2 regions of the Geomicrobium sp. JSM 1781026 genome follow, and region 2 is predicted to be linked to the other one. Evidence: a T-box and tRNA genes for the amino acid it is inferred to sense, from the RefSeq annotation. Region 2 holds a T-box; the other holds one or more tRNA genes.

Region 1 (3,503 bases), on a different contig from region 2:
ACGCTTATGAAAGACATGGCGCATCTGCTTGCACTTCTTTCGATCATACTCGTGAAACGTTTTTTGTACGCGGCGCCGCACTTGGTCTAGCGCCCAATAAATATAGCGACAGAAATGAAAACGATCGGCAATGATGATCGGACGACCCAAGGCTTGGTTCACCGAGGATTTGAAGGAAGGGCTCCTATCCATCACAACCATCTTGACACCCCCGCCTTTTTCCTGAAGATAGCGCTTAAGGGTCTTGGCTTTTCGATTCGGCAGAATATCCAGAGGCACACCGGTCTCTCCATTGGCAATCAGGACTTGAAAACGTTCGCCATTCGTGTCACCTTTGTACTCATCAATGGCGATCACTTCTGGCAACGCCACCACTTCTTCCAGCATCCGTGGAGCGAGCTGACCAAAACGTCGCATTGCCGTTGTTGGAGAGGTGAACAGCTGTTTTGCGGTGTCTTTAAAGTTCTTGCCTTGTATGACGCGCAGCCCCAAAGCTTGGATGTACTCCACGCTGTGGCGCTGATCGTGCTCCACCACTGGGCACGCTTCCGGAATCCGCTTGCCACAGGCACACACATACCGCCGTTTCCGGTACCACAGTAAGGTATTGCGCTCAAAAAGTTTCAAATGTTGGATTTTCTGCAGTCGGTAATCATGAACCTTGTTCGTCTTCTCCCCGCACGCTGGGCAACGATGTTTCTTGCGTTCCATTTCCACGTGCAAGTGGCACGTGTCTTCGATAATTTGAGCGTCGGTGACCGTCATCGTTTCCAGTCCCGGGAATGATGTGATAAAATGCATGGATACGCAGCTCCTTGTCTATAACTTGTTTCCGCAAATTCAAGTATAGAGGACAAAGGAGCCTGCGTATTTTATTTTGCCTCAGTTGTTTTTCCACCCCAACATTTAGTGTAGAGCCGATTTTTAAGATCAAAAAAAGACCTGAAGTAATTACTTCAGGTCTTTATAACATAAATCACTCGCTTATAGCGCTTCTTTATAACGACGCGCAACTTCTGGCCAATTAACGACGTTCCAGAATGCCGCAACATAATCTGGACGGCGGTTTTGGTATTTCAAGTAATACGCATGCTCCCAAACGTCAATACCAAGAACAGGAATCTTTCCTTCTGTAAGTGGAGAGTCTTGGTTAAGCGTGTTTTGAATTTCTAGGTTTCCGTTATTTACAACGAGCCAAGCCCAGCCTGCACCGAAGCGGCCTAGCGCAGTATTCGTGAATTCTTCTTGGAATGCATCAAACGTTCCCCATTTGTTTTCAATGGCAGATAGAAGTTCACCCGCTGGCTTTCCGCCACCTTCTGGGCTTAAAATTGTCCAGAAAAGCGTGTGGTTCGCGTGACCGCCACCGTTATTACGGACAGCTGTGCGAATATCTTCTGGAACTTTTTCTAAGTTCGTTACAAGATCTTCAACCGTTTGGCTCGCAAGTTGCTCGTGGCCTTTAAGAGCATCGTTAAGCTTCGTCACATACGTATTGTGATGCTTCCCGTGGTGAATGTTCATCGTCGTCTCATCGATGTGTGGCTCCAATGCATTCGCCGCATACGGAAGATCAGGAAGTTGATAGTTTGTCATAATAAAACGCCTCCTAGGTTGATTTCTCGTTTTGTTAAAAGCCGTTGACAACCGTTCTGTCAACTTGCTTCATTTTTACAGTAGCAAAGCAGACTTTATTTAGCAAGGGAATAGGCTTTGCCTATACTTATCCGTACCCTGCTTTTCACAACAGTAAACATTTGAAATGAAAAAAACCTCGCATTTAGCGAGGGGATTCATTGAATGAATGGTGGACCCTGTAGGACTCGAACCTACGACCGGACGGTTATGAGCCGTCTGCTCTAACCAACTGAGCTAAGGGTCCTCAGTCAATGGGGCGGCTGATGAGAATCGAACTCACGAATGCCGGAACCACAATCCGGTGCGTTAACCACTTCGCCACAGCCGCCATAAGAACTATTATGTAATTGGTAGCGGCGGAGGGGATCGAACCCCCGACCTCACGGGTATGAACCGTACGCTCTAGCCAGCTGAGCTACACCGCCATTGTTAAGGACATTTGATAATATATCATAGAAACTAAATGTCTGCAATAGTTTTCATAGGAAAACTACCAAATCCAGCCAACGGCGACGAGTGCAACACCGATAAATATGAGTACAAACTTCCCGAGCACACCCGCGATGAATCCGAGAAGAGAACCGAGGCCGACTTTTGAAAGTTTCTTTAAGCTAGAGCCTCCAGCAATAAGTTCACCGAGTACTGCTCCAACAAAAGCGCCAATCAATAAGTTAAAAAGAGGGAGAGGGATGATAAACGGACCAACGATTAACCCGATCATGCTCCCCCAAACCGCTGCTTTTGATCCACCAATCTTTGTCACCCCGAAATAACTCGTCAAAAAATCAATGACGAACATGAACACAACGAGAATGCCTTGGGCAACCCAATAGAAGGTGTTAAACGTGTCAAATCCTGTGTAAAGAGCAAGAAAAATGAGCGACAAGATATACGCTGGGGCGCTTGGAATGATTGGGTAGACGACTCCAATTATCGCCAATGCAAACATAATGACCGCAAGCGCAATCCATAAAATATCCATGCCACTCACTCCTCTAAAATTATTTTTCGTTTAAAACTGCTTCTGCGATATTCACGGAATGGTCGCCGATTCGTTCTAAGTTACTCACAATATCGACAAACACAATTCCTGCTGATCCTGAACAACGACCTTCATTCATTCGTAAAATGTGTTTCTTTCTCATCTTACGTTCCATCTTATCGATTTCATCTTCTTGCTTTTCGGTCGCTTTCGCAGCATCAATATCATGATGCTCCATTGCATAAATCGCATCTTGCAACGTTCGTCTCGTTAGATCAAACATTTCATCCAGATCGTGTTTCGCTTCATCAGATAATGATACTTTATTTTTAATCTGATAATCAACCAATTCCATAATGTTTTCCATATGGTCACCGATGCGCTCAATATCTCGAACCGTATCCAGAAGCATCGTATGCGTAAAGGAGTCTTCCGTAGATAATGAACGATTGGAAATCTGCATGAGGTACTCTGTAATCGTCTTGTCTAGATTGTTAATTGCTTCTTCGTAACGTATCGTTCGCTCCGCATTTTTGCGATTGTTCGTATGCAAGTACTCGAATACTTCATCCAAACCTGATTCAGCAAAGTTCGCCATTCGCAACGTCTCTTCCCTCGCTTGACCAAGCGCAATCGATGGCGCTCGTTGGATAAAGGTTGGGTCAAGATGCTTCGCTTTATATTCAATCTCTTCATTTTTTCCTGGAATAAGCTTCGTCACAACGGTGGCCAGCAACCCAATAAATGCGACTTGCATAAGCAAGTTTGTCACGTTATACGTTCCGTGGGCAAAGGCAATCGTCATTGGCGCAGATAAGTCCAACGTCGCTTCAAACCATTCAATTAATGCCGTAAATGGTTGTAGCAATATGAGTACGACGGT
Region 2 (3,503 bases):
GTCATTTGACCCGAAATTCACTTCGTTGAGTCATCCGGATCTGTTAGGTGCACTCATGGGTCTTGGTGTTAAACGAGAGATGTATGGCGATTTACACGTGTTTGATACGTTTGTACAATGGTTTGTTACCGGAGAGATGGAAGACTTCGTCCGCACCCATTTTAATCAAGCGGGAAATACGAGTATCGTACCGAAGGTCGTGTCGTTAGACGAGGCTGTTCCAATGCGTGAAGTGTGGGAAGAGCGCTCAGGGTTTGTATCGTCCCTTCGTCTTGATACGGTCATTGCAGAGCTTTTCAAGCTATCCAGGTCTAAGGCGAAAGCGTTAGTAGAACGAGAGCGAGTGAAAGTGAATTGGAAGGTCGTCGACCAACCTGCCTTTGTGCTAAGAGAAGGTGATACACTGTCGGTTCGTCAATACGGCAGGCGAAAACTGTTGTCACTTGGCTCGACAACAAAAAAAGGCAATGTGCGTATTCACTATGGAGAACAAAAATAAATACGGAGGTGGTAGGTTTTGGCATTAACACCGATGGACATCCATAATAAACAGTTTACAAAAGGCTTTCGAGGGTATGATATGGACGAGGTGAATGAATTTCTCGACCAGGTGATTAAAGATTATGAGACGGTCATTCGAGAAAAGGAAGAACTGTTTACAAAGGTGAACGAGCTTGAAAGTCGATTGGATCACTTTTCCAATATTGAAGAAACGCTGAACAAGTCGATTCTCGTTGCACAAGAATCTGCAGAAGAAGTGAAGCGGAGCGCAAAGAAAGAATCACAGCTGATCATTAAAGAGTCTGAGAAAAACGCCGATCGGATTATTAATGATGCGCTATCTAAGTCGCGAAAGATTGCACTAGAACTTGAAGAGCTTAAGAAACAAGCGGCTGTTTATCGGATGCGTTTTAAGATGCTGATCGAAGCGCAACTGGAATTGTTGGATGATGAAGATTGGGATAGTCTTACAGATGTACAAGAAGAAGACGAACAGGAACTTCAGCATACATATGATGATCGTGAAAGTCGTTGACTTGACGTTTGCGCCATTTTCCAATATACTACATGCAAATTACACGTAATATGAAGCAAAGATGAGGACAGTAACAAAAACACGAGCTTGGCAAAGCGAGTTGGGGACGGTGGGAGCCCAATACGAGCCGTTTTTGTGAAGATCACCTCGGAGCTATCGTAAAGAAGCTATGAACTTATAGTGGTAGACTACGACGTGACCAAGCGATAATTGGGCTTGAGTGGCTGCGAACGAGCAGTTATCAGGGTGGTACCGCGGGTAAACCTCGTCCCTTTTTGTGGACGGGGTTATTTTATGTTTATAGGAGGATACGATGAATTTTAAGAAGACATTACGAATGCCAACAACTGAATTTCCAATGAGAGGGAACTTACCAAATCGAGAGCCAGTCAGGTTGGAAGAATGGAACGAAGCCGATTTATATGATCAAGTGATGGAGAAGAACAGTGACAAGCCGATGTTCGTTTTGCATGACGGACCGATTTACGCAAACGGGAACATCCACGTCGGCCATGCGATGAACCGTATCGTCAAAGATATGATCGTGAGACACCGCAATATGGATGGGTATAAAGCGCCATACGTCCCTGGTTGGGATGCGCACGGATTGCCGATTGAAACAGCGCTTACGAAAACGAAGAAAGTCGATCGTAAGAAAATGTCGATTTCAGAATTTCGGGCAGCTTGCGAGGCGTATGCGTGGGAGCAAGTGGAAAATCAAAAAGAACAATTTCAACGACTCGGTCTGATTGGGGATTGGGACGACCCTTATGTGACGCTGACGCCTGATTTCGAAGCGAATCAGATTAAAGTATTCGGCGAAATGGCGAAAGAAGGTCACGTGTATCAAGGGAAAAAGCCGGTGTACTGGTCCCCTTCTTCAGAGTCAGCATTGGCAGAAGCGGAAATTGAGTATCACGACAAACGTTCACCGTCTATTTATGTAGCTATGAAGGTGAAAGATGGACGAGGCGTACTCGATGAAACGGATGAATTTATCATCTGGACGACAACGCCGTGGACATTGCCAGCGAACCTTGGGATTTCTGTGCATCCCAAATATGAATACGTCGTCGTTGAAGCGGATGCACGCAGATTCGTCGTTGCTAAAGAGCTTCTTGAGCAAGTTCAAACGGCGTTGGAGTGGGACGCTATGAACGTCGTAAAGACAGTCACTGGCGACCAATTGGAAAACATTACCGCTCAGCACCCTTTTTATGATCGTGAATCACTCGTCATGACAGGTGACCACGTTACTGTAGAAGCGGGTACGGGTGCTGTACACACCGCACCAGGTCACGGTGAAGATGACTTTATCATCGGTCAACATTACGGTTTACCGCCACTTTGTCCCGTCGACGATAAAGGAAAAATGACGGACAAAGCTCCTGGTTTTGAAGGCCTTTTCTATGACGAAGCGAATAAACCGATTACGGAAAAGTTGGATGAAAACGGGGCTTTACTCAAGTTGCAGTTCATCACACACTCGTATCCACACGACTGGAGAACGAAAAAGCCTGTCATCTATCGAGCGACCGAACAATGGTTCGTGAGTGTTGATAATATGAGACAAGACTTACTCGATGCGATTGCTCGCGTGGAGTGGCAACCGAAGTGGGGAGAGGTACGTCTCCACAATATGATTCGAGATCGTGGCGATTGGTGCATTAGTCGTCAGCGCGTATGGGGCGTTCCTATTCCGGTGTTCTATGAAGAAGATGGGTCACCGATCATTTCTACGGAGACGATTGATCATGTGGCACAGTTGTTTAGAACTCACGGATCGAACATTTGGTTTGATTGGGAGACGAAAGATCTGTTGCCAGAAGGCTACACGTCTGAAAAAAGCCCGAACGGAAACTTTACACGTGAAACCGATATTATGGACGTATGGTTTGATTCTGGCTCTTCGCATCAAGGCGTTTTGGAAGAAAGAGCCGATCAACACCGTCCAGCAGACTTGTATTTCGAAGGATCTGACCAATACCGAGGGTGGTTTAATTCATCCCTCATCACCGCCGTTGCTGTTACAGGTGACGCTCCTTATAAGAAAGTGTTAAGCCACGGTTTTACACTGGACGGTAAAGGCGAAAAAATGTCCAAATCACTTGGAAATACAGTAGATCCGGCCAAGGTGATGAAGCAACTGGGGGCCGATATTTTACGGCTGTGGGTATCATCAACAGATTTCCAATCTGACGTTCGCGTTTCTGATGATATCTTAAAGCAAGTGTCAGAGACGTACCGTAAGATCCGTAACACGTTACGCTTTATGCTCGGCAACTTGCATGACTTTAACCCAGCAACCGACCGTGTCGCTGATCATGAACTTGGAGATATGGATCGATTCATGTACCAACGCTTAAATCGTTTAATCGATACGGCACAAAAAGGATACCGTGAATACAACTTCGGTGCGACGTATCAAGCACTTCACCACTTTTGCTCCATTGATTTGAGTGCGTTT

The links. A T-box is a leader RNA that pairs with one kind of tRNA and senses whether it is charged. The one in region 2 lies ahead of ileS (isoleucine--tRNA ligase), so its partner is inferred to be a tRNA-Ile.
Region 1: it has a tRNA-Ile gene. The T-box ahead of ileS (isoleucine--tRNA ligase) is inferred to sense a tRNA for this amino acid. The anticodon was not compared.

Annotation. Positions count from the first base shown of each region.
Region 1 is NZ_JBHFQF010000012.1:56-3,558, forward strand. Features, by position in the region: partial or broken gene ACE1TF_RS17735 (ISL3 family transposase) at 1-801, opposite strand, end outside; gene ACE1TF_RS17740 (superoxide dismutase) at 985-1,596, opposite strand; tRNA gene ACE1TF_RS17745 (tRNA-Ile) at 1,806-1,882, opposite strand; tRNA gene ACE1TF_RS17750 (tRNA-His) at 1,891-1,966, opposite strand; tRNA gene ACE1TF_RS17755 (tRNA-Met) at 1,987-2,063, opposite strand; gene ACE1TF_RS17760 (DUF456 domain-containing protein) at 2,129-2,620, opposite strand; gene ACE1TF_RS17765 (Na/Pi cotransporter family protein) at 2,640-3,503, opposite strand, start outside.
Region 2 is NZ_JBHFQF010000001.1:391,370-394,872, forward strand. Features, by position in the region: gene ACE1TF_RS01965 (YlmH family RNA-binding protein) at 1-499, shown strand, start outside; gene ACE1TF_RS01970 (DivIVA domain-containing protein) at 518-1,036, shown strand; T-box leader at 1,086-1,312, shown strand; gene ileS (isoleucine--tRNA ligase) at 1,350-3,503, shown strand, end outside.